4 regions of the Candidatus Pantoea rara genome follow, and region 3 is predicted to be linked to each of the others. Evidence: predicted binding sites of a transcription regulator. Region 3 holds the regulator's gene; each other region holds the start of a gene.
The links. Region 3 encodes CRP, which controls carbon source genes, mostly activating them, when cyclic AMP is high. Its sites were predicted from a motif close to ATGTGANNNNNNTCACAT; they were not measured.

Region 1 (7,957 bases), 150 kb from region 3:
CTGCAGCAGCTTCATGTCAAAACCCCGGAAGAAGGCGCTCAGCACAAACAGCAGCACGATGGCGGTCATCATCACTTTGGTGACCCGGTTCCAGCCGCTCTCTTCCACGCCTTTACCGATCAGGATACCCAGCACCAGTCCAGGCACAGCATTGCCCATGATCAGCTGCGCCAGACCGCCAAAAATGGTGGCCCAGAAGCCTGACTTTTTGCCAGCATCAATTGCCGCCAGCCAGAAGATCACGGGCATCACCGTGTTCACCAGCAGGTTTGCGGCGGGCACCAGCACTTTGACCGCCGTAACCTGCAGCGCAGCCGGAACCGCCGAAGCAGTGGAGTTGAGGAAGGCGACCACGATCATGCCGATGATGCCGCAGGCGATGGCCATTTTTTTCGGGTCATGCAGCGTCTCAGCCACATTGCGATTCTTCACCATCAATGCGGCCGCACCCCAGTTTGGAATGATGCGATGATCCACATCCTGCGTGAATGAACCGGCGGCGACAGACGATGCCCAGGCATTGAAAAAGAAGCCAAGACCAAAGGAGAAGTGGGAGGCCGGATCGCCTTCGCACGAGTTCAGCTCACCCAGTGTACGAAAGGCGCCCATGCCCTGAGTGGTTGGCGCGTGAAACATGCGTGCAGCGCCCGCACCGACGCCAACCAGCCCGCCAATAATCAACGACTTAAACAAAATGATTAAAAACATGTTGTTGTACCTTGTTGTCGTTTTTACCCGTCCTGCCTCAGCCGCCCCATTGCCCCGCCTGACTGCCGCGCGATCGCGACAGCTGAGAATCGGGCAGACGGCTGGCTGATATGAACAGGCTCTGTTTTAGGATGCCGCCGTGAACGTCACCTGTTCGGTGTCGAAAACGGTGACGCTGACGGTGATCTCCAGCGTGACACTGAAGTTCCGCCGCTGGCGCGCCAGAAAGAAGAAGAGAAACTTCTCGGTTTTGACGCTCTCCTGCGCGCGCAGCACCCGGACATCCTGAGGTTCAATGCGCAGCAGGATTTTTTGCGTTGCGCGCAGAACCTGGTTCTGCACCCGACTCAGGGCATCGGCGAAGGCTTTCGCTTTGGTGTCGCCTTTGCCCTCGACCGTCACCTGAGTAACGTATTGTTCTTTCATAATCAGCTGCCGTGCTTCTTGTTCCAGGCCTGCACCAGCCGCTCGCCTAACTCTTCTTTATCCATAAAGCCGAAGCCCAGCACCGTGGCACCTTCATTAATGGCGGTGACGCCTTCGTCGACAGAGCGCATGCCATGCTTAGCTTTGTAGCCATATTTGTTCTGCGCGGTGATAGCGCCTGCGCCGCCGCTGCCGCAGAACGAGATGCCGAAATCGGCGTTCTCTGCCTTCATCACGTCGCCCAGTTTCATGTCAGCGGCCACACCTGGCACCACGACGGCACGGCCACCCGCTTTTTCGATGCCCGCCGCCACTTTCTGGCCTTTACCTAAACGATCACCAATCACGACTGTTACCATCTTGTGTTCCTCTTTAGTTGTTTGATCGCGCGACTTCAATATGCACTGACAGCAGCCAGGCCTCTTCGCGGGGGAGATTGCCAAACAGATCGACGACCTGCTGTGCCAGCGCGACCGTTTCCGGTGGAATATCCTCGAACAGATCCGCTTCCACTTCCGGCAGCGGCTCGCCGGTCAGCGATCGCGACGCCATGGCACCGACATGCGATTGCAGCATCTGCTGCTGAACCGCATTGGGCTGAATGCCATGCTGCTGATAGATCGCCGCAATCTGCGTCATCACGCTGTCAGCCAGCTGCTGCACTTTCTCCGGTGGCGCTTCATACACCGGGACGCCGTTATTGCTCACCTTGCTACTCCTGTTAAACCGGATAATTCGCGTTAGAAACACATTAACGGTCATCGCCCCGGCTGTGCAGAGTCAACATTTCCAGCAGCAAGTGGAAATTGACGTGAAGGTTGTGCGTCAGATCGCAGGCTGCACACTTAGTGCGACATACGTCGCATAAGGCGCAAAATGAGGGATTTATCGGTGCCAGGTGGTGATGTTGTGCGGCGACAGGCGCAGCGCGTTGAGATTCAGGGTGCGGTGATAAGCAGAAGTGATGGTAAAAAACCGCCGGTCAGGCTGACCGGCGATCTGATTAACGGAATTTCTTATGGTTGGTATTGCGGATGTCATCAAATTTGGCCGCTTCGCGCTTTGCGCCATCCACGTTGTTGGCTTTCGCCAGCGCGCTGACCACGTCGATCTGTGCAATGAGTGAGTCGAGACCCGCGTGATAATCTTTGACCTGCGCGCTGTCAGCAGGCTGACCTTCCAGCTTATCTGGCGTCGATTTTTTAGCATCCTGCGCCGCGGCACGCATTTTAGTTAACGCCTGCTGCATCTCCTGCGCATCGTCACTTTTCTTGACGATTTTCAGGTTCGCATTCAGCATGTCCATATCCTGCTCCAGATCCGCCGCATAGAGGCTGACGCTGGAGAACAACAGAGAAGCCGACAACATTGCAATCACATGCTTACGCATCATTACTTCCTTTTTATTGTGATGAAAAAAAAGCAGCCAACAGGCTGCTTCAGGAATCCATCTTATTGTCCCGCTATCTTCATCTCAGGCAGTAACACGGAACCGCACTGGATATTGCTACGGGTTTCAATATCGTCACCAATGGTCACCATGTTGCGCCACATCTCTTTGAGATTTCCGGCGATAGTGACTTCGCTGACCGGGTACTGAATAACGCCATTCTCGACCCAGAAACCAGCCGCACCGCGTGAGTAATCACCGGTAATGGCGCTGACGCCCTGGCCCATCAGCTCGGTCACCACTAATCCGGTGCCCATCTGCTTCAGCAGCGCCTCAAAGCTGTGGCCCTGACCCGCGATGCGCCAGTTATGGATGCCGCCAGCGTGGCCTGTGCTGGTCAGGCCCAGTTTACGGGCTGAATAGCTGGTCAACAGCCAGGTCTGCAGTACGCCATCTTTAATGATGTCACGCGCCTGAGTCCGCACGCCTTCGCTGTCGAATGGCGTAGAGGCCAGTCCTTTCAGCAGATGCGGCTGTTCATTGATGGTAAGCCACTCCGGCAGAATCTGCTGACCCATTGAATCCAGCAGGAAGGTCGATTTACGGTACACGCTGCCACCGCTGATCGCGCCAACCAGATGACCAAATAAGCCGGTCGCCACTTCAGAAGCAAAAATTACCGGGGCTTTCATGGTCGGCAGTTTACGCGGGGCCAGACGGGAGAGCGTGCGGCGTGCGCACTCTGCACCTACCCATTCCGGGCTTTTCAGATCTTCAAACGCGCGGCCAATGGTATAGGCGTAATCGCGCTCCATGTTGCCATCCTGCTCGGCAATGACGCTGCTGGAGAGCGAGTGACGGCTTGAGCAGTAGCTCTGCAACATACCGTGGCTGTTGCCAAAGACTTTGATGCCGACGTGGCTGTTAAAACTGCCACCTTCGGTGTTAGTAATCCGTTTGTCTGCACGCAGCGACGCCTGTTCCGCCTGTGCCGCCAGTTCAATGGCGCGGTCAGCATCAATCTCCCATGGATGATAAAGATCCAGGTCCGGCGCATCATAGGCCAGCAGCTCCGCGTCGGCCGGGCCGGCAAACGGATCGGGCGAGGTGTAGCGCGCAATATCAATCGCCGCCTGCACGGTACGTTTGATCGCGTCCGGGCTGAGGTCGGTCGATGAGGCGCTGCCTTTACGATTCTGATGATAAACGGTGATGCCCAGCGCACCGTCGCTGTTGAATTCGACGTTTTCCACTTCGCCATAGCGGGTGCTGACCCCAATGCCGGTGGTTTTACTGACGGCCACTTCCGCGCTGTCAGTGCCTGCTTTAGCCAGTTCAAGTGCCTGAGAAATGGCCTGCTCCAGTACTTTTCGCTGTTCTGCAACCTGAGTAGATACGTTCATCGACCTGCCCATAATCTTATGTGTGAATGATTTGAGTCTATCAGAGTCAGAGAACAATTTCGCAGTCACCCGATAAACTGGTAGGATTACCCTCTTTTTTTTGGGAGCCCGGAAATGACCAAACAGCCCGATGAGTGGCTCGACGATGTGCCAGATAATGACGAAGAAGAAGATGAAGAGATTATCTGGGTCAGTAAGAGTGAAATTAAACGCGATGCAGAAGAGTTAAAGCGCCTGGGTGCCGAACTGGTTGATCTGGGTAAAAACTCGCTGGACAAAATCCCGCTGGATGAGCGCCTGCGTACCGAAGTTGAACTGGCGCAGCGCATCAAAAAAGAGGGTCGCCGCCGTCAGCTGCAGCTGATCGGTAAACTGCTGCGTGGTATTGATGTGGAGCCGATCCGCGTTGCGCTGGATAAGCTCAATAATCGCCATAACCAGCAGGTTGCGCTGTTCCATAAACTGGAAATGCTGCGCGATCGTCTGATTGAACAGGGCGATGAGGCAATGGGCGACGTGATTGCGCTTTACCCTGAAGCCGATCGTCAGCAGTTGCGCAGCATGATCCGTAACGCGCAGAAAGAGAAAGCGGGCAGCAAGCCGCCGAAGTCTGCCCGTCAGATTTTCCAGTACCTGCGCGAACTGGCCGAAGCGAAGTAATGCCATGGCGGGCAGCCTCGCCCGCCTCCCGGCAGAGCATTTACCGATAGATGTAGAGAATACCGGTGCGCAGCCGCAGCTGGCGTTGACTCGCCGTGGCAGACCGTCCGATATCGCCAAAGGTGACGTATGGCACCCAGACGCGACCGTTGCCAGTCGCATAATCGAACTGTAACGCCTGTTCGTAATCATCATGTTTACTGGCAAACAGTTTCGCATCCGCGTGCTTATATACCAGCTTATAAGTGGTGGTCAGCCGATCGCTTTTATTCCGCAGATAGAGATCAAATCGGTTGGCAGTACGATGACGGTCAGTATCATAATAATCAATGCCACCGGTGCGCATTGATCCTCATGCGCATAATCCGTCAGCTCAAGGCGATATAATCCGCCGACAGACCAGCGGTCATTAATTTTATACCAGGGTGCCACACCAAAGTTCCATTCGGTGCGCGAGGAGTTGCCGATAGTCAACGGTGGCCGTCGCCAGCGCTGCAGTAGCGCTAAACATCAACGTGGCACCCGGTAAAAAGGGTAATGACTTATTATTTCCCATAACAACGTCCTTATTAGTGGCAATCAGGGCAATGCATTACCCAGGCTTATTTTATTAACCTGCCGTTAACTTACATTTAAAACCTGTAAGTGATTCTTTTAACGCCTCAGAATTTATTTAAGCAGCAACTGAGATGATGCTAAAAATAACCAGCATGAGGGGCCTTTCGGTTTCAGACACTAACAGGAGAAACAGGGCAATAACGAAAAGAGTGAACAGATCGAACTCAAAATATGCTGTATTAATTCAGGGAATAACTTTTTAAAAAAGGCGCCCGATGTGGGCGCCCTTGATATCAGGCCAGCCTGTCCAGCAGCTTCTGGTGAATGCCACCAAACCCGCCGTTGCTCATGACCAGAATCGTGTCGCCTGGTTGCGCGGCTTTCGCCACCATCTCTACCAGAGTATCGATATCCGCACTCCAGTGCGCTGGCGGAATACACGCTTCTGCCACGTCTGAAACCTGCCACGGAATATGGTGCGGCTGGAACAGGAAGACTTCATCCGCACGCGCCAGTGACGGCGCCAGATCGTTTTTACTGACACCCATCTTCATCGTGTTGGAGCGGGGCTCCAGCACAGCAAGGATGCGCGCTCTGCCGCCGACTTTGCTGCGCAGAGCCGCCAGCGTCGCCAGAATTGCGGTCGGATGGTGAGCGAAGTCATCATAGACTTTGATGCTGTTAACCTCGCCACGCAGCTCCAGCCGGCGACGTGCATTGATAAAGGTGTTGAGTGCCTGGCCAGCATCTTCCGGCTTCACACCCACATGCCGCGCGGCAGCAATCGCCATCAATCCATTATGCATGTTGTGTTCGCCAACCAGCGACCAGTTCACTTCCCCGACTTTTTCGCCGTCGAGCCAGATTTCCCAGTGAGACGCATCGTTGGTCAGCTTCTTCGCCTGCCAGCGTCCGTGCTCGCCAACGCTTTCCTGTTCGCTCCAGCAACCCATCGCCATCACCTGTTTGAGGTTAGGATCATGTTCCGGCAACATGATCTTGCCCTGCCCCGGCACGATCCGCACCAGATGATGGAACTGCTTCTGGATCGCCCGCAGATCATCAAAGATGTCGGCGTGATCAAACTCAAGGTTGTTGAGGATCAGGGTGCGTGGGCAGTAATGGACAAACTTGGAACGCTTGTCGAAAAACGCGCAGTCGTACTCATCCGCTTCAATCACGAAGAATGGACTTTTTCCTAATTTTGCCGAGACATCGAAGTTTCCTGGCACACCCCCAATAATGAAGCCGGGTTCAAGGCCGCAGGCCTCGAGAATCCACGCTGCCATGCCTGCTGTGGTGGTTTTGCCGTGGGTTCCGGCCACGGCCAGCACCCAGTGATCGCGCAGCACGAAATCGTGCAGCCATTGCGGGCCAGAGAGGTAAGGAATGTTGCGTTCCAGCACCGCTTCCACACAAGGGTTACCCCGCGTCATCGCATTGCCGATGATGACTAAGTCAGGCTCCGGATCGAGTTGACTGGCATCATAACCTTCTGTTAATTCAATACCTTGCTGTTCGAGCAGGGTACTCATTGGCGGGTAAACGTTGGCGTCTGAACCGGTCACCTGATGACCAAGTGAACGAGCCAGCATCGCCAGACCGCCCATAAAAGTGCCACAAATCCCGAGGATGTGAATGCGCATAACATGATCCATTACTCAAAAGTTCGGCGCACAGTGTAACGCTGGTCGCAGACGGAAGAAACGGATTAGGACTATGGTTTTTGAAGTTCATTCGGCTAAACTGCGTACGCATCCGTTGGCAGACTGTTACGCGTGCTGCCACTCCATCGAAGATTCAGGGAATGTGTTATGAAAACGTTGGGCGAATTTATCGTCGAGAAGCAGCACGACTTTCCGCACGCCACAGGTGAACTGACGGCGCTGATTTCAGCTATCAAGCTGGGTGCCAAAATTATCCACCGCGACATCAATAAAGCCGGTTTAGTGGATATCCTTGGTGCCAGCGGCGTCGAGAATATTCAGGGTGAGCAGCAGATGAAACTGGATCTGTTTGCTAACGAAAAACTGAAGGCAGCACTGAAAGCACGTGGCATCGTCGCCGGTATCGCTTCTGAGGAAGAAGACGAGTTCGTTATCTTTGAAGGTGAGGAAAACGGTAAGTACGTGGTGTTAATGGATCCACTGGATGGTTCTTCTAACATCGACGTTAACGTTTCCGTCGGCACCATTTTCTCTATTTATCATCGCGTCAGTGAACCTGGCACGCCAGTGGTTGAAGCGGACTTCATGCAGCCGGGCAACAAGCAGGTTGCGGCAGGTTACGTAGTCTACGGCTCATCCACCATGATGGTTTACACCACCGGTGCAGGCGTGCATGCGTTTACTTACGATCCGTCACTGGGTGTGTTCTGCCTCAGTCACGAACGTATGACCTATCCACCAACCGGTTACACCTATTCGATCAACGAAGGTAACTACATTCGTTTCCCGCAGGGTGTGAAGAAATATCTGAAGTTCTGTCAGGAAGAGGATCTGCCAACGCATCGTCCTTATACCTCACGTTACATCGGCTCGCTGGTTGCGGATTTCCATCGTAACCTGCTGAAAGGCGGCATCTACCTCTACCCAAGCACCGCCAGCCATCCTCAGGGTAAGCTGCGTCTGCTGTATGAGTGCAACCCGATGGCGTTCCTGGCCGAGCAGGCGGGGGGTAAAGCCACCGACGGTCAGAAACGTATTCTGGATATTCCACCGGTCACGCTGCATCAGCGTTGCCCGTTCTACTGCGGTAATGAGGCAATGGTTAACGACGTTGAGCGTTTCCTGGCTGAGTTCCCGGATTGCCG
Region 2 (7,957 bases), 990 kb from region 3:
CCTGAAATCCTGATGCTTGATGAACCAACACGCGGTATTGACGTTGGTGCAAAATTCGAAATTTACCAGCTGATTGCTGAGCTGGCGAAAAAAGAAAAGGGCATCATTATTATCTCATCTGAAATGCCGGAGCTGTTAGGCATTACCGATCGTATTCTGGTAATGAGTAATGGACTGGTAGCAGGCATAGTTGATACCAAAACGACCACGCAGAACGAAATATTGCGTTTAGCGTCATTACACCTTTAATGAAGCAAGGGCTGTTAACATGAAAGCGACTACAAAAAAGAATGCGCTAACCTGGTTAAAAGAGGGCGGCATTTATGTCGTCCTGCTGGTATTGCTGGCTATTATTATTTTCCAGGACCCATCATTCTTAAGTTTAATGAACCTGAGTAATATTCTGACCCAATCTTCGGTGCGCATTATTATTGCACTGGGTGTGGCGGGTCTGATTGTGACCCAGGGTACAGACCTGTCAGCCGGACGTCAGGTTGGTCTGGCCGCTGTAGTAGCTGCAACGCTGCTGCAGGCGATGGATAACGCGAACAAAGTCTTCCCGACGCTGGATACGGTGCCGATTCCACTGGTTATTCTGACCGTGTGCATCATCGGCGGTGTGATTGGTCTGGTCAACGGTGTGATTATTGCTTACCTGAAGGTAACGCCATTTATCACCACGCTGGGCACCATGATTATCGTTTACGGTATCAACTCACTCTATTATGACTTTGTTGGTGCATCACCGATTGCCGGTTTTGATGCAGGGTTCTCGAAATTTACTCAGGGCTTCTTACGCTTTGGTGATTTCAAACTTTCGTTCATCACGTTCTACGCTGTGATTGCCATCATTTTCGTCTGGGTGCTGTGGAACAAAACCCGCTTCGGCAAAAACATTTTTGCTATCGGTGGTAACCCGGAAGCGGCGAAAGTGTCTGGCGTCAATGTGAACCTGAACCTGATCCTGATCTATGCGTTGTCAGGTGTGTTCTATGCCTTCGGCGGGATGCTGGAAGCGGGTCGTATCGGTTCGGCGACCAACAACCTCGGCTTTATGTATGAGCTGGATGCGATTGCGGCCTGTGTGGTCGGCGGCGTCTCCTTCGCCGGGGGTGTGGGTAGTGTGGCAGGCGTTGTGACCGGTGTATTAATCTTCACCGTTATCAACTACGGTCTGACCTATATCGGCGTCAACCCTTACTGGCAGTACATCATTAAGGGCGGCATCATCATCTTCGCCGTTGCGCTGGATTCACTGAAATATTCACGTAAGAAGTAAGTCTGATTCAACGCTTAAGAAGCGACCTTCGGGTCGCTTTTTTTATGGGCGAGTGCCGGGCGCGTTGCTTTGAGATTGAGGTTGCGAAGGGAACACGATCAGATTGCAATGACGCTAAGGCCTAATCAGGCACTATCACTGAGTTATTTCCGCAGCTTCTGTTCCAGCTCCAGCAACTGCTCTGGCGTCACAGCAGGGTAACTCTGCGCATCTTCAGGAACATCATGTACGGCAGGAATCGGCACCAGCGGCCCTAAGAAACGGGGTTCGCGCTTAAGCAGGAAAAGGTCCGCCAGCGCGCCCAGTCGGGCACCCACTTCGCGGAAACGCACGCTAAGCATGTTTTTCGGGGAGGGCACGGCATAACACTGCGCCTGAATACCCAGCTGTAAGGCGATAAACAGCGCGCGCTCACAATGAAAACGCTGGGTGATAATAATGAAATCATTGGTATCAAACACCTTGCGGGTGCGCACAATCGAATCCAGCGTGCGGAACCCGGCATAATCCAGCACGATATCGGCCGGATCGACGCCCGCTTTGATCAGGTCGCGGCGCATGGTCATCGGTTCGTTATAGCTCTGTTGGGCATTATCACCGCTCAGCAGCAGATAGTTCACCTTGCCGCTGTTGTAGGCATTCAGTGCGCCCTGCATACGATAGAGGTAATACTGATTGATGACGCCAGTACGATAATATTTAGCCGTACCCAGCACCACACCGACCTGACGATGGGGCAAAGAAGCGACATTTTCGTAGATAAAAGGCGCAGTTTTCCAGCTGATCCAGCGATCAAGGCCGAGCGCGGTTGCCATCATCAGTAAGATGATGAAAAGCAGACCAATGAGAACGCGTTTCAGCATGCGCCTGGAAACTCGATGTCAGAATGTTGAGATGGGACAAGGCTACTTGAGCTGTCGCAGCGAAGCAAGCTACTGCCGGCTGGCTGTGCTCTTTTTGAACACTGCCGGATCAAAGGGATCCGGCAGTCTGACGATTAAATCGAGGTACGACGATAGTGACGATACTGCGGTAGCCAGAAGTTATTGGCGATAGCCTGTGACAACACATCTTCTGAGGTCACTACGGCGACACCCGCCAGCTGAGCGGCTTTACCCACTTCCATCGCGATGATTTTCGACACGCCCTGAATATCTTTGATCTCAGGCAGCACCGGGCCTTCGCCTTCATTCACCAGCGGTGAGCAGTCAGCGAGCGCGCGGCTGGCCGTCATCAGCATGGTATCGGTAACGCGGCTGGCACCCGATGCAATCACACCCAGACCAATGCCCGGGAAGATGTAGGAGTTATTACACTGTGCAATCGGATAGGTTTTACCGTTCCAGCTCACCGGTGAGAATGGGCTACCGGTTGCGACCAGCGCGGCTCCGTCAGTCCAGGCAATGATATCAGCCGGCGTCGCTTCCACACGTGAGGTCGGGTTCGACAGTGGCATCACGATAGGGCGTTTACAGTGCTTGTGCATCTCGCGGATAATTTCTTCGGTGAACAGACCCGGCTGGCCAGAAACACCAATCAGAATATCGGGCTTCGCATTGCGCACGACGTCCAGCAGCGAAATGGAATCATTGGTGATATCCCACTGCTGCAGATTTTCGCTTTTCTGCACCAGCTTGCTCTGGAAATCGAGCAGGTTAGGCAGCTTGTCCGTCAGCAGACCAAAGCGATCCACCATCATCACCCGGCCACGGGCTTCATCATCACTCAGACCTTCTGATTTCATCTGCGCGATAATTTGTTCAGCGATACCACACCCTGCAGAACCGGCACCCAGGAACACGACTCTCTGCTCGCACAGTCGGCTTCCGGCCGCACGGCTGGCGGCAATCAGCGTACCCACGGTTACGGCAGCGGTACCCTGAATATCATCGTTAAAGCAGCACACTTCGTCGCGATAGCGGTTCAGCAGCGGCATGGCATTCTTCTGGGCAAAATCTTCGAACTGCAACAGCACTTTCGGCCAGCGGCGCTTAACAGCCTGAATAAATTCGTTCACGAACTCATCATACTCTTCGCCGGTAATGCGCGGATGACGCCAGCCCATGTAGAGCGGATCGTTCAGCAACTGCTGGTTATTAGTACCGACATCCAGCACGACTGGCAGCGTATACGCCGGGCTGATGCCGCCACAGGCGGTATAAAGTGAAAGCTTACCGATCGGGATGCCCATGCCACCGATGCCCTGATCACCCAGACCCAGGATACGCTCGCCATCGGTTACCACTATTACTTTCACATTCTGCTTGGTGGCGTTTTGCAGCATATCTTCGATGTGAGCGCGGTTAGGGTAGGAGATGAAGACGCCACGTGCACGACGGTAAATTTCAGAGAAGTGTTCGCAGGCTGCGCCGACGGTCGGGGTGTAGATAATTGGCATCATCTCTTCGAGATGGTTATCCAGCAGGCGGTAGAACAGCGTTTCGTTGGTGTCCTGAATGTTGCGCAGGTAGACATGCTTATCGTTATTGTTTTTGAAGTCCTGAAACTGACGCCAGGCACGCTGCGCCTGCTCTTCGATCGATTCCACCGCTTCTGGCAGCAGGCCGTTGAGGTTGAATTCGTTACGTTCTTCGATGCTAAAGGCGCTGCCTTTGTTCAGCAGGGGAAATTCCAGCAAAATCGGGCCAGCATAAGGGATATACAGCGGGCGTTTACTTTCGTAGTCGAGTTCCATGTAGTGATGCTCCGGTTGCAGTGTTGTCTGGCGTCACGCCGGAAAGGTAGCGCCAGTTTTCTTACCCGTTATAGCTCAGACTGCAGGCCCGGCAGCGGCAGGGTAACAGCTGCGGAAACATTCACGACCGTGCTGCCATCCTGCAAGCTGAATTATTCAGAGTAATTTGTGATGACGTGAATTCTGGCGCCAGATCCTATGAAATTTCCCACAGAAGTACAGCGTTTGTTCATAAAAGCTCACAAAACTGTGGCCTCTCTGACAGCGGGTTATGCTTTGTACAGCGTTACCTGCAGCAGCTCACCGCAACCAAATGTCGCAAGCGTCGCCTGCGTGGCGGCGAACTGGCTTAATGTGGCATTTTCCACTTCCGCTAATACCGCTTTTTTTATCTGCCGGGCATCGCCGCCCTGCATGTTCAGCAGGACCAGCGCCGCCTGCAAGGGCGGGAAGCTCGGGTTAAACGCCGCGTTTTCCGCATAGCGACCGGCGACAATCTCTCCATCCGTGGTCAGCAGTGCGACACCGGCATGGGACTGGCTATAGGGTGCGTGGCTGGCATTGGCGGCGGCAACGGCGGCTTGTATCAGTTCATCGCCCTCGGCCACATAACCGTGATCGACCTTGTCCATCAGGAAAGTGGTGATGCCGAGATCGCGGGGTCCAAAGGCATCCGGCAGATAATCGGCCAGGGTGCTGATCGCACGTTGTGGCAGGCTGATACGAATGCGGGTGCCGCTGTTCAGCTCGTTCATAAACTGACGGCAGTGACCGCACGGTGTGTAGTTAACGGTGATAGTCTCAAGCTGGCGTTCGCCACGCAGCCACGCATGGGTAATGGCGCTTTGCTCAGCGTGAACCGTCTGCTGCATCGGCGTGCCGACAAATTCCATGTTAGCGCCGAAGTACCAGTTACCGCTGACGCCACGGGCAATCGCCCCGACGTTAAAATGCGATACGGTAGCAACGGCACAGGACGCCGCCAGAGGCAGCAGTGACAGCGCCAGCGCATCGGCATCCATTTGGGTCTGTTGTTGCAGTGAGGCGACCTGGTCTGCGCTCAGCACCGCATGGAAGCCAGGATCGTTCAGCAGGGGAGCAAGTGCAGTTTGCAGCGTTGACGGCAATGCCTCAAAAGCGGAGAGGAAACGGGATTGCATGTGAGCCTCATTAAATTCAGCAGGGCGATGTGCCAGTCACCGGTTTATATGTGATCCACATCGCTCTGACAATGTAACCTGTGTTGCATGTTTCAACTTTGCGAGATCTCTCGCAAACTTTCAGCCAAACCAGTGCATCATTAGCGGAAAAATAAACGGCGCCAGCAGTGAGGTGATGATGCCGCAGATCACCAGCGCCAGTGAGCTGAAAGCGCCTTCCTGATAATCGAGTTCGGCAGCGCGCGCCGTGCCGAGGGCATGTGACGCATTACCAATCGCCAGTCCGCGCGCCGCTTTAGATTTTACGCCCAGCAGGTTCAGCACCGTGTGGCCGAATACCGCACCCAGAACCCCGGCAATCAGCACGCAGATGGCGCTGATGGCGGGAATGCCGTGCAGCGAACCGGAAACGGCCATCGCAATGGGCGTGGTAACGGATTTAGGCACGATAGTCGCGGCAATTTCAGGCGTGGCACCCATCCACAGGGCGATTGCGGTACCTGACGTCATGGCAGTCAGGCTGCCGATGAAGCAGACGCCAATAATCGACTTCCAGCGGGCGCGGATCTGATGCATTTGCTCATAGAGCGGCAGTGCCAGGGCGACCACGGCCGGTTGCAGTAGCTGATTGAGAATCTCACTGCCCGCGAAATAGCGCGAGTAGGGCAACTGCAACAGCAGCAGGATTGGGATAATAATTGCCATCGCCACCAGCAGCGGATTAAGCAGCGAGATTTTGAGCCGTATCGCCAGCTTGCGCGCCAGAAAAAAGGCCACCAGCGTCAGTGGCAGTGACCACCACATTTCACTCATCGGCTGACTCTCCGGCCGGACGGCGGCTGTGAAGCTGGTGGGCGCTTACGCCAACAATGGAGAGGACCAGCAGGGTGCTGACGACGCAGGAGACGACGATGGGGCCAAACTGGGCGGTCAGAATATCGGTGTAGCTCATTACCCCGACGCTTATTGGCACAAACAGCAGCGCCATATAGCGAATCAGCAGATGGCAGCCCGGTTTCACCCAACTGACCGGCAGGATCTGCGAGGCAAGCAGGGCGAACAGAATGAGCATCCCAAGGATGCTGCCGGGCAGTTTAATGGGCAGCAGCGAAGCGATGCCGACACCGGCGTATAAGCAGAGATAAATGATGATAAAGGCGCGAAGATAACGTCCGCAGACAGACAGCACGGTGAGCATGGCAGGCTCCTGTTTTCACTGAGCTTCATCATACGCATTAACCCCTTAGCGTGCTAGCGATCACATTTATGGGATGATGTGGCAGGACCACGCGCAGCTTGTCAGTAAACGAAGCTGGACTGAGGGGAGGCTGAGGAGGGAAAGGTAACCCTTCGCGCCAGAGAAAAGGCGCGAAGGGCTTCAGAACGGCACTGCGCTAAGCTGTTTCAGCCGCCGGGTGCAGCGATTACTTAACCGGCATACCCGGCACAGCACCGCTGTCGACGGACAGCACAAACAGATCTTTTCCGCCCGGACCCGCTGACAACACCATACCTTCGGAGATACCGAAGCGCATTTTGCGCGGCGCCAGGTTGGCCACGATGATGGTCATTTTACCGACCAGCACGGAGGGGTCAGGATAGGCGGCGCGGATGCCCGAGAAGATCTGACGCTTTTCACCGCCCAGGTCGAGCTGCAGACGCAGCAGCTTGTCTGAACCTTCAACCAGTTCCGCCTGCTCGATCAGCGCGACGCGCATATCAACTTTGGCGAAATCGTCGATGGTGATGGTCTCACCGACCGGCGCATCGGCCAGCGGACCGGTTACGGCTGGTGCACTCGCTGCGGCAGCATCCTCTTTCGAGGCCTCGATCAGTCCCTCAACCTTCGCCATTTCAATGCGGCTGTAGAGCGCTTTGAACGGCGCAACCTGATGATCCAGCAGCGGCTGCGCAATGGCATCCCAGCTCAGTTCACAGTTCAGGAAGCCTTCTGCACGGGCGCTCAGGGACGGCAGCACCGGCTTCAGCCAGGTCATCAGAATGCGGAACAGGTTAATGCCCATTGAGCAGATCGCCTGCAGATCGGCATCACGGCCTTCCTGCTTCGCCACCACCCACGGAGCCTGCTCATCCACATAACGGTTCGCCAGGTCGGCCAGCGCCATGATTTCACGGATAGCACGGCTGTATTCGCGCGCTGCCCAGGCGTCACCAATCTTCTCAGACGCCTCCACGAAGGTCTGATAGAGCGCCGGATCGGCCAGATCTGCCGCCAGTTTGCCGTCAAAGCGTTTGGCGATGAAGCCCGCGTTACGTGACGCCAGGTTAACCACTTTGTTGACGATGTCGGCATTAACACGCTGGACGAAATCTTCCAGATTCAGGTCGATATCATCAATACGTGAAGAGAGTTTCGCCGCGTAGTAGTAACGCAGGCTGTCGGCATCCAGATGCTGTAGCCAGGTGCTCGCTTTAATAAAGGTGCCGCGCGACTTCGACATCTTGGCACCGTTAACGGTGACATAGCCGTGTACAAACAGGTTGTTTGGCTTGCGGAAGTTGCTGCCTTCCAGCATCGCTGGCCAGAACAGGCTATGGAAATAGACGATATCTTTCCCGATGAAGTGATACAGCTCGGTCGTGGAATCTTTACGCCAGAATTCGTCGAAGTCGATGTCGCCGCGCTTGTCGCACAGGTTCCTGAATGAGCCCATGTAGCCGATAGGCGCATCCAGCCAGACGTAGAAATATTTGCCTGGCGCGTCCGGAATTTCAAAGCCGAAGTAGGGGGCGTCGCGGGAGATATCCCACTGCTGCAGGCCCGACTCAAACCACTCCTGCATTTTGTTCGCCACCTGATCC
Region 3 (7,957 bases):
TTTTGTCGGCGGGACGTTACGCCAGCCTGAAATGTGGCTGGAACAGCGCATCCCGCAGTGGATCGCCCCTTTTCTGGATAACTGATCACGTGATTATTCCCTGGCAACAGGTCTCACCAGAGACCCTTGAAAATCTGATTGAAACCTTTGTACTACGCGAAGGCACAGACTACGGCGAGCAGGAACGCAGCCTGCTGGACAAAGTAGCTGATGTGCGACGCCAGCTGGAAACCGGTGAAGTGGTGCTGGTGTGGTCGGAACTGCATGAATCGGTCAACATCATGCCACGCAAAGAATTTCGCGGCTGATGCACCCGGCATCATTTCATGATAACAATGCTCATCGCCCGACCTCACAGGGAGCTTTTCTATGTCTGCACGTCATCCCATTATCGCGGTGACCGGTTCCAGCGGCGCAGGAACCACCACCACCAGCCTCGCGTTTCGCAAAATCTTTCAGCAGCTCGATCTCCATGCGGCCGAACTGGAAGGTGACAGCTTTCACCGCTTTACCCGCCCGGAAATGGATATGGCAATTCGTAAGGCGCGCGATTTAGGACGTCATGTCAGCTACTTCGGCCCGGAAGCCAATGACTTTGGTCTGCTGGAGCAGAGCTTTAAAGAGTATGGTCAAAGCGGACAGGGCCAATCACGTAAATATCTGCACACCTACGATGAAGCCGTGCCGTGGAATCAGGTGCCCGGCACCTTTACGCCCTGGCAGCCGCTGCCGCAGAACACCGACATTCTCTTTTATGAAGGCCTGCATGGCGGCGTGGTGACGGCGCAGCACAACGTGGCGGAACAGGTCGATCTGCTGGTGGGCGTGGTGCCGATTGTTAATCTGGAGTGGATTCAGAAGCTGGTGCGCGACACCGGCGAGCGCGGTCATTCACGCGAAGCGGTGATGGATTCCGTGGTGCGCTCGATGGAAGATTACATCAATTTCATCACGCCACAGTTCTCACGCACTCACCTCAACTTTCAACGCGTCCCGACTGTCGATACCTCAAACCCATTCGCTGCCCGCGCCATTCCGTCACTGGATGAGAGCTTTGTGGTGATTCACTTTCAGGCGCTGGAAGATATCGACTTCCCCTACCTTTTGGCGATGCTGCAGGGTTCGTTTATCTCGCACATCAATACGCTGGTAGTGCCCGGCGGCAAAATGGGTCTGGCGATGGAGTTGATCATGGGTCCGCTGGTGAAGCGACTGATGGAAGGCAAACGGATTGAATAAAAGGCCAGTCATGGCTTCTCAGCCGAGTGACTGGACCTGATCAGGGTGAATCTGACAGCAACACGTACGTTCCACACGCAGGGAGCCGCCTGACACCGGGCTGGCTCAGATTTTGCCCGTGACTTTAACGGCCCCTCAGCCTGTTACAGCTCAATGACTTCATAGCTATGGGTAATCGTCACACCTTTACCCAGCATAATGGCCACCGAACAATATTTTTCAGCAGAAAGATCCACCGCGCGTGAGACCGCTTTATCCTGGAGCCCTTTACCACTCACGATAAAATGCAGGTTGATGTGCGTAAAGATTCGCGGCGCCTCTTCACGACGTTCTGAGGTCAGTTTTACTTCACAATCAGCCACATCGTTGCGGCCTTTTTGCAGAATTGAAACCACGTCAATCGCGCTGCATCCGCCGGCCGCCATCAGCACCATCTCCATTGGGCTGGGCGCTTTATCACCCGAATTTCCATCCATCAGTATCTGATGGCCGGATGAGGATTCTCCGAGGAATGTCAGCCCTTCTACCCATTTCACTCTTGCCTGCATGATTTTTGCTCCGGAATACGCTGTTTTCTCGCCAGAGTACGCTTTCGCCTGGTAAACAGCAATCCAGAGAAATCCGCCTATAGCTGAAGCGAGACAACAGAAGACAGTCGGCAAAAGCTGTGCTACAAACAGTGCTGAAAATATTTTTCGTCACCCGATGGCGAAGCCGGGAAGGATGATGCGCACTGCGCCTGATGCGGCCCGAATAATTTCCTGAAATGGAAACGCTTGAAGCTTTCACCGCCTGACAGGGAAAACTGCCCCCTGTATTTTGGGCACGATTACAACAGAGGATAATAGCGAATGGTTCTCGGCAAACCGCAAACAGACCCTACACTCGAATGGTTCCTGTCCCATTGCCATATTCACAAGTATCCATCCAAAAGTACGCTGATTCACCAAGGTGAAAAAGCAGAAACGCTTTACTACATCGTTAAAGGTTCCGTCGCGGTTCTGATTAAAGATGAAGAAGGCAAAGAGATGATTCTTTCCTACCTGAATCAGGGCGATTTTATTGGTGAGCTTGGCCTGTTCGAAGAAGGCCAGGAGCGCAGCGCCTGGGTGCGTGCGAAAAGTGCGTGCGAAGTGGCGGAGATTTCTTACAAGAAATTCCGTCAGCTGATCCAGGTTAACCCTGACATCCTGATGCGACTCTCATCGCAGATGGCGCGTCGCCTGCAGGTCACGTCTGAAAAAGTGGGTAACCTCGCTTTCCTCGACGTCACCGGACGCATTGCACAGACCCTGCTCAACCTGGCGAAGCAGCCAGATGCCATGACGCATCCCGACGGCATGCAAATCAAAATCACGCGTCAGGAAATTGGCCAGATTGTTGGTTGTTCACGTGAAACCGTGGGCCGTATTTTGAAGATGCTGGAAGATCAGAACCTGATCTCCGCACACGGCAAAACCATCGTCGTTTACGGCACCCGCTAATTCCTGTCACCCACGGCGTGATGGCAACATCACGCCGTTATTGTTTGTGTTGGGCCGATGTGGCGTCGAATTATTTACCATCCTGAAGTTAACTACGCCTTGCGGCAAACGCTGGTGCTCTGTCTGCCGGTGGCGCTGGGCTGGCTGGCTGGCGACCTGCAAAAAGGTCTCCTGTTCTCATTAGTGCCCGCCTGCTGCAACATCGCCGGTCTGGATACCCCGCATAAACGCTTCTTCAAACGCCTGATCGTTGGCGGCAGCCTGTTTGCCCTCGGCAGCTTTCTGATGCAGTGGCTTACCCTGCATGCTATTCCGCTGCCGCTGATCCTGTTTGCCATGCCCTTATTGCTCGGCGTTACCGGCGAGATCAGCCCGCTGCATGCTCGTCTGCTGCCCGGCACCCTGATTGCCGCCATCTTTACCCTGAGCCTGATTGGCCGCATGCCAATCTATGTTCCCCCGCTGCTCTATATCGGCGGCACGCTGTGGTACGGGCTGTTCAACTGGTTCTGGTTCTGGCTGTGGAAAGAGCAGCCGATGCGCGAGAGCCTGAGCCTAATCTACCGCGAGCTGGCTAACTACTGCGACGCCAAATATACCCTGCTGACGCAGCTGACCGACCCGGAAAAGGCACTGCCACCGCTGCTGGCCCGTCAGCAAAAAGTGGTCGATCTGATTAACACCTGTTATCAGCAGATGCATATGCTGTCGGCAAGTCGCGATCACAGCCATAAACGGCTGACGCGCGCCTTTCAGGTCGCGCTGGATCTGCAGGAACATATCTCGGTCAGCCTGCATCGGCCGGAAGAAGTGCAGAAGCTGGTCGAACAGAGCCATGCGGAAGCGGTGATCCGCTGGAATGCCAAAACCATTTCAGCCCGGCTGCGGGTGCTGGCGGATAACATCCTTTATCACCAGCTACCCGACCGCTTTGCGATGGATAAACAGCTCGGCGCGCTGGAGAAGATCGCGCATCAGCATCCCGACAATCCGGTGGGTAACTTCTGTCTTTACCACTTCAACCGCATTGCGCGGGTTCTGCGCACGCAGAAACCCCTGTATCAGCGCGATCTCATGGCGGACCGTCAGCGTCGTCTGCCGCTGTTACCGGCACTGCGCAGTTATCTTTCGTTCCGCTCCTCGGCGCTGCGCACTGCCGGACGCTTTGCGGTGATGCTGATGCTGGGCAGCGCGCTGGCGCTGTTCTTCAACATCCCCAAACCCTACTGGATCCTGATGACCATTATGTTCGTCAGCCAGAACGGCTACAGCGCCACCCGTGTCCGCATCCAGCACCGGGCGCTGGGCACCTTTGCTGGTCTGGTCATCGCGGCCGCGACGCTGCGCCTGGCGGTGCCGGAATCGCTGGTGCTGATGATCATGCTGGCGATAACCTTTATCAGCTATCGCTTTACCCGCCAGTTCTATGGCTGGTCGATGATTGGCTTTACGGTCACGGCGGTTTACTCGCTTCAACTGCTGTCGCTGAATGGCGCGCAGTTCCTGCTGCCGCGACTGATGGATACGCTGATGGGCTGTCTGATCGCCTTCGGCGGAATGCTGTGGCTGTGGCCGCAGTGGCAGAGCGGCTTACTGCGGCAAAATGCCCATGATGCGCTGGAAACCTATCAGGATGCTCTGCGGCTGTTGCTGGGCGACGAACAGTCACCAGAGAAACTGGCTTATCAGCGCGTGAAGGTTAATCAGGCACACAATGCGCTATTTAACTCACTCAATCAGGCGATGCAGGAACCGGCGTTTAACTCCCGCTATCTGAGTGATATGCGACTCTGGGTCACGCACAGCCAGTTTATTGTTGAGCATATCAATGCGATAACGATTCTGGCGCGGGAGCACACCATGCTGACGAGCGCACTGGCTGAACGCTATCTGCAATCCTGTGAAATCGCGCTGCAGCGGTGTCAGCAGCGGCTGGAATATGATGGTGAAAGCTCACAGGTGAATCTGCTGGATGACCTGGAGAATATCAGCGAGGGACCGATCACGGTGGTGGAGCAGCATGTACGGCGCATTCTCGATCATCTGAGCGTGATGTACACCATTTCATCGCTGGCGTGGAACCAGCGACCGCAACATGGCCGCTGGCTAATCAGACGCTTACGTAAAAACTAATCTAGCCGTTGAGTACGTTGCCGACGGCGGTGGCGAAGCGGCTCATGCCCTCTTCAATGTCGGCCGGTTCGATAATCAGTGACGGGGCAAAACGCATCACGTCGGTGCCGGCTACCAGCACCATCACGCCTTCAGCGGCGGCGGCATTCAGAATGTCGCGTGACCTGCCGGCATGCTGAGGTTTCAGCGCTGCACCAATCAGCAGCCCTTTGCCGCGAATGTCGCTGAACAGATCATACTTCGCGTCGATGGCCTCCAGCGCCGTGACAAAGTGCTGACGACGCCTCTCCACACCCGCCAGCACCTCCGGCGTATTGATGATATCCAGCGCCGTTTCGGCGATAGCACAGGCCAGTGGATTGCCACCATACGTGGTGCCATGCACGCCCGGCGCCATGGTCGAGGCGATCTCGTTGGTCGTCAGCATGGCGCTGACCGGGAAACCGCCGCCCAGCGCTTTGGCTGAGGTCAGAATATCGGGCTGAATGCCATAATGCTCATAGGTGAACAGCTTGCCGCTGCGTCCCATACCACTCTGCACTTCATCCAGCACCAGCAGCGCCTGATGCTGATCGCAAAGCTCACGCAGTCCCTGCATAAACGCCTGTGTCGCGGGCACGACACCGCCCTCACCCTGAATCGGTTCAACCACGATGGCGCAGGTATGATCGTCAATCACCGCTTTTACCGCATCCAGGTCATTGAACGGCACGTGGACGATGTCCGCCGGTTTCGGCCCGAACCCGTCAGAATACTTTGGCTGTCCGCCGACCGTAACGGTAAACAGCGTCCGGCCATGAAAGGCGTTATGGAAAGCAATAATCTTACTTTTGAACGGACTGTGACGTTTGCAGGCGTAATAGCGCGCCAGCTTAAACGCGGCTTCGTTGGCTTCGGCACCGGAGTTGGCAAAGAAGACGCGATCAGCAAAGGTTGCCTGGATTAACTTACTGGCGAGGCGCAACGCCGGTTCGTTGGTGAAAACGTTGCTGGTGTGCCACAGCGTCTCGCCCTGGCTTTTCAGCGTCTCTACCAGCGCAGGATGACAGTGTCCAAGTGCGGTGACGGCAATACCACCCGAGAAATCGATATACTCTTTGCCCTGCTGATCCCATACGCGACTGCCCTTGCCTTTTACCGGCACGAACTGCGCAGGTGCATAAACAGGCAAAATAACGTTATCGAACGTCTCCCGCGTGACCGCAATTTTTTCCGCTGCCATTAGTAACCCCATCTGAATGATTGTTGTGCTGCCTTGAAATAATAATCACAAAATATGCATAAAAAACCACTCAAAGGCAACTTATTGCTCAAGGAAATTGCGCAGCAACTGATGTCCCTGCTCGCTGAGAATGCTTTCGGGATGGAACTGTACGCCTTCCAGCGCCAGGGTTTTATGGCGGAATCCCATAATCTCGTCAGGCTCGCCGTCACGCACCGTCCAGGCAGTCACCTCGAATGCGTCAGGCAGAGAATCGCGCTGCACAATCAGCGAGTGATAGCGGGTCACAGTAAGGGGATTATTGAGATTGCGGAACACGCCCTGGCCGGTGTGCTGAATCGCGGAGGTTTTGCCGTGCATTACCTGACGCGCACGCACCACCTGTGCGCCATACGCCTGCGCAATCGCCTGATGGCCCAGGCAGACGCCCAGCACCGGCAGCTGCCCGGCGAAGTGCCTGATCGCTGCCAGAGAGATGCCTGACTCCGATGGCGTGCAGGGGCCTGGGGAAATCACCAGATGCGTCAATGGTAGCACCGCCATCTGTTCCAGGGTGATGGCATCATTTCGTACCACCTGAACCTGCGCGCCCAGCTCGCAGAAGTATTGATAAAGATTCCAGGTAAAGGAGTCGTAATTGTCGATAATCAGCAGCATGACGTGTCCAGAATGATAAACCGCGCCGCTATTCTACGCGGTCAGGCCGCCTCACTCACCACTTTCGCAAAGACCTGCTCCAGCGGGGCCAGGTCTCCGGCCACACCGGCCTGATTAGCCGCTTTCCAGTTTTCAGCATCCGTCTCTTCCCAGTTCAGCAGATATCCGGCATGCAGCGCCAGCTGTTCAAAGAAAATCCGCTGTGCCCGACCGTTTCCGTGGCGGAAAGGATGCAGCATATTGATTTCGCAATAGTAGTGAGCGAGGCGCTGAATAAATTCGTCACGCGGCAGATCAGCTAATCCCTTCTCCTCTTCCAGCGCGGCCATCAGGGCATTGCCTTCCTTTTCAATATATTCGAAATGACAGAACGGCGTCTCATCACGCCAGATATCGATAGTGCGCAGTTCACCTGCCCAGCTGTAGACATCCTGAAACAGCGTGCGATGGATCTGACGCAGGTAAGGCAACCCGGCATTACGGGGACCCAGCTCCAGCGTGGCGGCGCGCGCCGCACTAAAGCTCAGCTCCGCCTTGCGCAGCTGCGCAGCGTCATGAATATCGGGCAGATTTTTCAGCACATTGTCATGCTGCCACAGGTAGGGATCCTGACTGACGGCGGTATTAGAGTCCATATTGCCTCCTCAGTGACGCCAGACGTGCGGCTGCATCATCGCTGTTGACGCTGGTTTCATTCGGCGAGAAGCCTTCCAGCCGGCAGCTGGCCTGATAGCTGGCGCTACGCCGCTGTTGCCACAGGGTGACCTTCTGTTTTTCGGTGAGTTTGTTCGCCATGCCGCCTCCTGCTCAGGTTTTTGCCCTAAGTATAAGAGCAATTTCTGGCTTTGCCGGAGGCGGCAGGCGGTCGCCATCCGCAGATGGCGACGAAAAGCGTTAAGGCAGGACTTTAGCGGAGAGGATAACTACCGGTTTGGACGGAACATTCTGGTAAGGACCCACATCTTTGGTCGGTACCTGAGAAATTTTTTCAACCACATCCTGACCTTTCACAATCTTACCAAATACGGCGTAGCCAAAATCACGCTGTCCGTGGTCGAGGAAGGCATTATCCGCGACGTTGAGGAAGAACTGGCTGGTCGCACTGTCTTTATCGGCGGTACGCGCCATAGAGATGGTGCCGCGAAGGTTACGCAGGCCATTGTCCGCTTCATTCTTAATCGGCGCGTTGGTCTGCTTCTGCTGCATGTCAGTGGTGAAACCA
Region 4 (7,957 bases), 1.9 Mb from region 3:
CTGCAGGGCTTCCAGTTTGGCAACTATAGAGGTTTTCATTTAAATGTGGGATTCCCGTAACAGGTGGCGACAGCGGTGTGCCTAATCGAGACCCAGGCTGTCGCGTAAAATCTGCAGGCGTTCATTATCGCCATCGCGGGCGGCCTGCTGAAGTGATTTGGTTGGAGCGTGTATTAAACGGTTGGTCAGCTTGTGCGCCAGTTCCTGCATGACTTTCTGCGGGTCGGCACCCTGTTGCAGCGCCTGCAGCGCACGGCCTTCCAGCTCAGCGCGGATCTCTTCCGCCTGAGAACGATATTCACGGATCGTATTCACCGCACCCTGCGAGCGCAGCCACGCCATGAATTCACTGCTTTCCTGCACCACAATGCTTTCGGCCTGAACCGCGGCCGCTTTGCGCTGCGCCAGGTTCTGCTCGATGATCGCCTGCAGGTCATCCACGCTGTAGAGATAGGCGTTAGGCAGGTCGCCCACTTCCGGCTCTACGTCACGCGGTACGGCAATATCCACCAGCAACATAGGTTTGTTGCGGCGCGCTTTCAGGGCGCGCTCCATCATCCCCTTGCCGATAATCGGCAGCGGACTGGAGGTTGACGAGATAATAATGTCGGCTTCTGCCAGACGGGCATCAATCTCCGCCAGCGTAATCACTTCGGCACCCACTTCCGCCGCCAGCGTTTCGGCGCGCTCGCGGGTTCGGTTAGCGATGATCAGATTTTTGACCTGATGTTCACGCAGATGACGCGCGACCAGCTCAATGGTTTCACCTGCGCCAACCAGTAGCACATTGACTGAGGAGAGAGATTCGAAGATTTGACGGGCCAGCGTACAGGCGGCAAACGCCACCGAAACCGCGTTGGCCCCGATATCGGTTTCCGTGCGCACGCGCTTGGCAACAGAGAAGGTTTTCTGGAACATGCGTTCCAGTTCACTGCTCAGCGCATGACCACGTGAGGAATCAGCAAACGCTTTTTTCACCTGACCGAGGATCTGCGGTTCGCCCAGCACCAGTGAATCGAGTCCGCTGGCGACGCGCATCAGGTGGCTGACCGCCTCGTTATCCTGATGCCAGTACAGGCTGTTGCGTACATCCTCTTCATCCAGCTGATGATAATTGCATAACCAGCTCACCAGACGCGCCTGTAGGTCGGCCTGCTGCTCTACACTCAGGTAGAGTTCAGTCCGGTTACAGGTGGACAACACCACGCCGCTCTGCACCATTGGCTGTGATAACAGGCTGTTTAGCGCCTGCTCAAGCGTCTCCGGCCCGAACGAGACGCGTTCGCGCAGAGCAATGGGGGCTGTCTTGTGATTGATTCCGAGAGCGAGCAGCGTCATGGCGGTTTTGGTTGGGATGTCCCAATAATGTCAGGGTTTTGTGAGGCGCATTCTACAAGATGCGGCAGATCAAGAAAAGCCATACAAAGGCTATGACTGTAATAAGATTAACCCGATCGTGCTCAATTTGCTGCATAACAGCATTGACGGTTAAAACCGTGACGGTTAGCGTTATCCGTTACGAATAATAAATGTGTCCGAGGAGATGACCACTTGATGCTTAATTCACCACGCAATCTGTTGCGCCTTTTGCCCCTTGCCAGCGTCCTGCTGGCGGCCTGTAGCGTCAACAAACCGCAAGGCCCGGGCCCCAGCGTTACCGCGCCACAGTGGCAACAGCATCAGCAGGCGGTCTCAAAGGTCACGCACTATCAGACCCGCGGCGCCTTTGCCTACCTTTCTGACAAACAGAAAGTCTATGCCCGCTTTAACTGGCAGCAGACCGCGCCGGATCGCTATCGCCTGTTGCTGACTAACCCGCTGGGCAGCACCGAACTGCAGCTCGATGCGCAGGGCTCTGTGGTGCAGATTGTCGATAACAAAGGCAAGCGCTACGTCAGCAACGATGCGCAGAAGATGATTTCACAGCTGACTGGCATGAACATTCCGCTGGCCAACCTGCGTCAGTGGATGATGGGGCTGCCTGGCGATGCCACAGATTATCAGCTTAACGATAGCTATCAGCTGAGCAGCCTGAACTACAGCCGCGACGGCCAGAACTGGCAGGTTTCTATCGCGGGCTACGACAGCAAGGTCACCCCGCCGCTGCCCTCCAGCCTGGAGCTGAAAGAGGGTGATCAGCGGATTAAACTGCGTATGGACGGCTGGACCGTTCAATGATCACCCACTGGCCTGCCCCGGCAAAACTGAATCTTTTTCTCTACATCACCGGCCGTCGTCCCGACGGCTATCACAACCTGCAGACGCTGTTTCAGTTTCTGGATTACGGTGACCAGTTGCAGATTACCGTTGATGACAGCGATTCGATTCAGCTGTTGACGCCGGTGGCAGGCGTTGCCGATGCGGACAACCTGATTGTGCGTGCCGCGACCATGCTGAAGCAGGCGGCACAGGAGAAAAAATGCCTGCCTGCTCGCGCAGGCGCGCAGATTGCCATCGAGAAACGCCTGCCTATGGGCGGCGGTCTCGGCGGCGGCTCCTCTGATGCCGCCACCGTGCTGGTGGCGCTGAATCACCTGTGGCAAACCGGCTTCACACCGGATGCGCTGGCGGCGATTGGCGTGAAGCTGGGTGCAGACGTACCGGTGTTCGTTCAGGGCTTCGCGGCCTTTGCGCAGGGAGTCGGTGAACAACTTCAGCCCGCAGAGCCCGAAGAAAAGTGGTATCTTGTCGCTCATCCCGGCGTGAACATCAGTACACCAGTGGTATTCAACGACCCCGAACTGACGCGTGATACCCCATCGCGCAGTTTATCGACGCTTTTAGCTGCACCCTTCACCAATGATTGTGAAGCAGTGGTAAGAAAACGTTTTCGTGAGGTTGATGAGCTTGTTTCCTGGCTGCTAGAATACGCGCCGTCACGCCTGACTGGCACGGGCGCTTGTGTGTTTGCTGAATTCGACACCGAGTCTGCTGCCCGTCAGGTGCTGGAGCTTGCCCCGAATGGGGTGCGCGGATTTGTAGCGCGGGGCGTAAATGTTTCGCCGCTACAGCGTGCCCTGCGAGGCGATTAGCAAATGTGTGACAGTGTCACCCCGTTCCAGACACTGCACCTTTTGCATCAACACACCCGTGTGAACGAACATGACCGTACGCGCCGGTTACCGTCATGCCGTTCATTCTCTGGACGCAAAGCCTGAGGTTCTTCTCGTGCCTGATATGAAGCTATTTGCTGGTAACGCCACCCCGGAACTAGCACAACGTATTGCCAACCGCCTTTACACCAGCCTGGGAGACGCCGCAGTAGGCCGTTTCAGTGATGGTGAAGTGAGCGTACAGATTAACGAAAATGTACGCGGTGGTGATATTTTCATCATCCAGTCCACCTGTGCTCCCACCAATGATAATCTGATGGAACTGGTTGTGATGGTCGACGCGCTGCGTCGTGCTTCTGCTGGTCGTATTACCGCAGTCATTCCCTACTTTGGTTATGCCCGTCAGGATCGCCGCGTGCGTTCCGCGCGTGTGCCTATTACCGCTAAAGTAGTGGCAGACTTCCTTTCCAGCGTCGGAGTTGACCGTGTTCTTACGGTTGACCTGCACGCCGAGCAGATCCAGGGCTTCTTCGACGTCCCGGTTGATAACGTATTTGGCAGTCCGATCCTGCTGGAAGATATGATGCAGATCGGTCTGGAAAACCCGATTGTTGTTTCTCCCGATATTGGTGGCGTAGTACGTGCCCGTGCTATCGCTAAACTGCTGAACGACACCGATATGGCCATCATCGATAAACGCCGCCCTCGCGCGAACGTTTCTCAGGTGATGCATATCATTGGTGACGTTGCTGGCCGCGACTGCGTGCTGGTCGACGACATGATCGACACCGGCGGCACGCTGTGCAAAGCGGCTGAAGCGCTGAAAGAACGCGGTGCCAAGCGCGTGTTCGCTTACGCGACGCACCCGATCTTCTCCGGCAATGCGGTTGAAAACCTGCGTAAATCCGTCCTCGACCAGGTGATTGTCTGCGATACCATCCCACTCTCTGACGAGATTAAGTCACTGCCGAATGTGCGCACGCTGACCTTATCTGGCATGCTGGCCGAAGCAATTCGCCGCATCAGTAACGAAGAATCGATCTCGGCGATGTTCGAGCATTAATCTTCGCGGAACCGGGCCCTGTGCCCGGTTTTTTTATGTCTGCCAGTCGCCCGATTAACGCGCTTCTTTTTCTGAGATTTCCGCGATAAATTCCCCTGCAATCCCCTATTTTCAACGCCACTTACTCTTTTGCTAAAACGCTGCGTTCCCCGCTTCTGCCCGGTGCCATTAAGTGGTAATTTGCAACGCAATTTTCATCAGAACCCGGCCCTCATGAACCTCGATATTTATACCTTATTTATTTGCGAGCTTTATGTGCTGGGGTTTCTGAGCATCATTATGGTTTTTGCCTGGATTGGATCGCAGTATGACCGGGTTCTGGGTTTTACATGCCTGTCACTGGTTTTTACCCTGATTTCCGTATTCTTGAGCAGCCTGCGCAGCAGTGGTCTGCATTTTCTGCCTGTTGCGGTGGGTAATGTGCTGGTGATGCTGGCGTATGGTGGATTGTTAAATGCGTTCCGACGCTTGTGCGGCAAACCCATCGGCATTCACTGGCTGTTGGGCGCTCTGCTCTGGGCACTCCTCTGTTGCTTTCCGGTGTTCTATTACAGCTTACCCAAACGGGTACTGGTGCTGTGCATCGCCTGTGTCGTCTATACCGCTGCGCTGATCCAACTGGTCTGGCTGGCACGTGACATGCTGAAAGCCACTTTCTGGCCTGCGCAGTTACTGTTGTGGATCCATCTGTTGTTTCATCTGGCACGCCTGTTTCTGGACCCGGCGATTCCCAGTGCGCAGCCCGGTGCGATTGGCGGCTCCAGCTTCTCGGTTTACGTCATTCTCGAATCAATTCTGTTTGTCATCGGACTGACGTTTACTATTCTGGCCATGGTGAATGAACGGATGCAGGTCAGCTTAAAACATGCCTCCCTGCACGATCCGTTGACTAGCGTCTGGAATCGTCGTGCCCTGTTTAACGAAGCCGGGAAAATTGCGGCGCGTTGCCGCCGTCAGAACCGGCCCTACAGCGCGATACTCTTCGATCTTGATCATTTTAAAAGCATTAATGATCGGTATGGTCATCATCAGGGAGACCAGATTTTAATTCACTTTTGCAGCATTGTCAGAGTACTGATACCGGCGGAGGGGCGCTTTGCGCGACTGGGTGGAGAAGAGTTTGCGGCGATAATTCCGGCAGGCGCAAAGGAAACGAGAGCCTGGTGTGAAGCGATCCGACTGGCGGTCTGCGCGTCACAACCCAATGCGATTACCTATTCAGTCAGCATCGGGTTTGCGACTGTGACCCACCACCAGCAGGACTTTGAAGATTTACTGGCACTGGCGGATGCGGCGCTCTACCACGCTAAGGCCAGCGGCCGGAACCGCACAGCGCAGCATCCGGTCACTGCCGTACTCAGTTAATGGTGTGAATTGGGCGTCCGCCGGCAGCGATTGTCATAGCGACGATGCCAGTAATAACGATCTTCCACTTTTTCACGCCCACTGAGACCCGCCCCCACCAGCCACAGCAGCGCACCGATAAAGATGCCTAGCATCGCACCCTGCGCCAGAAGCTGCGGCATGTGGAGGGAGGGAAGCTGATTAATAATTGAAAAACCGACGCCCAGTACCATTGTGACTAATCCCAGTACCATCAAGCTGTTACCCGCTACGCGGCAGTGATGATGTTTCATGCTGCACCTCCATCCTTATGAGTCAATAACCGCACACAATGTTAAGTGCCATAAGTTTAGGCAATGGATAGAGGCAACGTTGCGGACTGGATCACACATCAGTCATAAAGAATCCGCTGGTCCTGATTGCAGTCTGTTGATTCAGATAGAAAATGATTAATCACGGTTCTGAACCATTTCAATGCTTCGGCTTTGTCATCCTGAGTGTGGCGAAGTAAACTAACGCCCTTTCGCGATAACAGCAGGATAATCATTGTGAGCAGCATTAAACTGATTGTGGGCCTTGCCAATCCGGGCGCTGAATATGCCGCCACGCGCCACAATGCGGGTGCCTGGTATCTGGATTTACTGGCTGAGCGCCACAATCAGTCACTGAAAGAGGAAGGCAAATTCTATGGCTACACTGCCCGCCTGGCGATAGCCGGAGAGGATGTGCGCCTGCTGGTCCCGACCACCTTTATGAACCTGAGCGGTAAAGCGGTGGCGGCGATGGCGACCTTTTATCGCATTACGCCGGAAGAAATTCTGGTGGCGCACGATGAACTTGATCTTCCCCCCGGCGTGGCGAAGTTCAAGCAAGGCGGCGGCCATGGCGGCCATAACGGGCTGAAAGACATCATCAGCAAACTCGGCAACAACAACAATTTCCATCGGCTGCGCATCGGTATCGGTCACCCCGGCGACCGCAACAAGGTGACGGGATTTGTGCTGGGCAAGCCGCCCGCCAGTGAGCAGAAGCTGATTGATGATGCCATTGATGAAGCGGCGCGCTGTACTGAACTGTGGCTCAAAGAGGATCGCATCAAGGCGATGAACCGGCTGCACGCCTTCAAGCCTGCTTAAACGCCCGAATCGTCGTGATTCCGTGTATAATGCGCGAAATTTTTCAATCCGTCTCCGACAGTCCGCCTTCTGGCTCACTGTCCATCCAGTTATAAAGGGTATCAAACCATGGGATTCAAATGCGGTATCGTGGGCCTGCCGAACGTCGGTAAATCCACTCTGTTTAACGCGCTGACTAAAGCGGGTATCGAAGCGGCTAACTTCCCCTTCTGCACCATTGAGCCAAACACCGGCGTGGTGCCGATGCCTGACCTGCGTCTCGACCAGCTTTCTGAGATTGTTAAGCCGCAGCGCGTGGTGCCGACTACCATGGAATTCGTCGATATCGCGGGTCTGGTCAAAGGCGCGTCTAAAGGTGAAGGTCTGGGCAACCAGTTCCTGACTAACATCCGCGAAACCGAAGCCATCGGCCACGTGGTGCGCTGCTTTGAAAACGACAACATCATCCACGTGGCGGGTAAAGTGAACCCGGCTGAAGATATTGATGTGATCAACACCGAGCTGGCGCTGTCCGATCTTGAAACCTGTGAACGTGCGATTCAGCGTGTGCAAAAAAAAGCCAAAGGCGGCGACAAAGATGCCAAAGCCGAGCTGGCTGCACTGGAGAAGTGCCTGCCGCATCTCTCTGAAGCGGGCATGCTGCGTTCACTGGATCTGGATGCAGACGACAAAGCGGCCATCCGCTATCTGAGCTTCCTGACCCTGAAACCAACGATGTACATTGCTAACGTCAATGAAGATGGTTTCGAGAACAACCCTTACCTGGATCAGGTGCGTGCTATTGCTGAAGCAGAAGGTTCAGTCGTGGTGCCCGTCTGCGCCGCCGTTGAGTCGGATATCGCCGAGCTGGAAGATGAAGACCGTGACGAGTTCATGGCCGAACTGGGGCTGGAAGAGCCGGGCCTGAACCGCGTGATCCGCGCCGGTTACTCGCTGCTGAACCTGCAGACCTACTTCACCGCTGGCGTGAAAGAAGTGCGTGCATGGACTATTCCTGTTGGCGCGACAGCCCCACAGGCAGCCGGTAAAATCCATACCGACTTCGAGAAAGGTTTTATCCGCGCCCAGACCATCGCGTTTGATGACTTTATTGCCTATAAGGGCGAGCAAGGTGCGAAAGAAGCCGGCAAGATGCGTTCAGAAGGTAAAGAGTACATCGTGAAAGATGGCGATGTGATGAACTTCCTGTTCAACGTCTGATTTGCTGGTTGTCTCATGCGGTTTCATTAAGCCCATGAAATCTGGCAGACTCCCCAAAAATCCACGCCATTGCGTGGATTTTTCATTTTAACGCCGTACCAAGAGTGTCTGTCGGCACATTTCACCCATGCCGCAATCATGACCTGAAACGGCACCTGTTC

Region 1: ACR8BF_RS02745 (glycine dehydrogenase) is a predicted target of CRP. The motif match lies at 1,983-2,000, and genes of this name have one in related genera.
Region 2: cdd (cytidine deaminase) is a predicted target of CRP. The motif match lies at 5,183-5,200, and genes of this name have one in related genera.
Region 4: pth (aminoacyl-tRNA hydrolase) is a predicted target of CRP. The motif match lies at 5,833-5,850, and genes of this name have one in related genera.

Annotation. Positions count from the first base shown of each region.
Region 1 covers NZ_CP194942.1:560,912-568,868, reverse strand. Annotated here, with positions in the region: gene ACR8BF_RS02760 (DUF4311 domain-containing protein) at 1-708, opposite strand, end outside; gene ACR8BF_RS02755 (DUF4312 family protein) at 835-1,134, opposite strand; gene ACR8BF_RS02750 (SFCGS family glycine-rich protein) at 1,137-1,493, opposite strand; gene ACR8BF_RS02745 (glycine dehydrogenase) at 1,507-1,842, opposite strand; gene cybC (cytochrome b562) at 2,138-2,524, opposite strand; gene pmbA (metalloprotease PmbA) at 2,587-3,927, opposite strand; gene yjgA (ribosome biogenesis factor YjgA) at 4,042-4,587, shown strand; gene ACR8BF_RS02725 (oligogalacturonate-specific porin KdgM family protein) at 4,628-4,933, opposite strand; gene mpl (UDP-N-acetylmuramate:L-alanyl-gamma-D-glutamyl-meso-diaminopimelate ligase) at 5,439-6,791, opposite strand; gene fbp (class 1 fructose-bisphosphatase) at 6,960-7,957, shown strand, end outside.
Region 2 covers NZ_CP194942.1:1,406,125-1,414,081, forward strand. Annotated here, with positions in the region: gene mglA (galactose/methyl galactoside ABC transporter ATP-binding protein MglA) at 1-249, shown strand, start outside; gene mglC (galactose/methyl galactoside ABC transporter permease MglC) at 269-1,279, shown strand; gene sanA (outer membrane permeability protein SanA) at 1,423-2,142, opposite strand; gene ACR8BF_RS06695 (NAD-dependent malic enzyme) at 2,277-3,974, opposite strand; gene cdd (cytidine deaminase) at 4,244-5,134, opposite strand; gene ACR8BF_RS06705 (CidB/LrgB family autolysis modulator) at 5,255-5,947, opposite strand; gene ACR8BF_RS06710 (CidA/LrgA family protein) at 5,940-6,332, opposite strand; gene metG (methionine--tRNA ligase) at 6,559-7,957, opposite strand, start outside.
Region 3 covers NZ_CP194942.1:415,550-423,506, reverse strand. Annotated here, with positions in the region: gene ACR8BF_RS01950 (hydrolase) at 1-85, shown strand, start outside; gene ACR8BF_RS01945 (YheU family protein) at 90-308, shown strand; gene ACR8BF_RS01940 (phosphoribulokinase) at 370-1,239, shown strand; gene ACR8BF_RS01935 (OsmC family protein) at 1,383-1,787, opposite strand; gene crp (cAMP-activated global transcriptional regulator CRP) at 2,091-2,723, shown strand; gene ACR8BF_RS01925 (YccS/YhfK family putative transporter) at 2,781-4,856, shown strand; gene argD (bifunctional acetylornithine/succinyldiaminopimelate transaminase) at 4,858-6,078, opposite strand; gene ACR8BF_RS01915 (aminodeoxychorismate/anthranilate synthase component II) at 6,160-6,735, opposite strand; gene ACR8BF_RS01910 (putative adenosine monophosphate-protein transferase Fic) at 6,777-7,370, opposite strand; gene ACR8BF_RS01905 (YhfG family protein) at 7,360-7,530, opposite strand; gene ppiA (peptidylprolyl isomerase A) at 7,630-7,957, opposite strand, start outside.
Region 4 covers NZ_CP194942.1:2,322,719-2,330,675, forward strand. Annotated here, with positions in the region: gene prfA (peptide chain release factor 1) at 1-39, opposite strand, end outside; gene hemA (glutamyl-tRNA reductase) at 82-1,338, opposite strand; gene lolB (lipoprotein insertase outer membrane protein LolB) at 1,555-2,178, shown strand; gene ispE (4-(cytidine 5'-diphospho)-2-C-methyl-D-erythritol kinase) at 2,175-3,032, shown strand; gene prs (ribose-phosphate diphosphokinase) at 3,169-4,116, shown strand; gene ACR8BF_RS10955 (GGDEF domain-containing protein) at 4,330-5,481, shown strand; gene ychH (stress-induced protein YchH) at 5,478-5,753, opposite strand; gene pth (aminoacyl-tRNA hydrolase) at 6,009-6,596, shown strand; gene ychF (redox-regulated ATPase YchF) at 6,705-7,796, shown strand; gene ACR8BF_RS10975 (LysR family transcriptional regulator) at 7,956-7,957, opposite strand, start outside.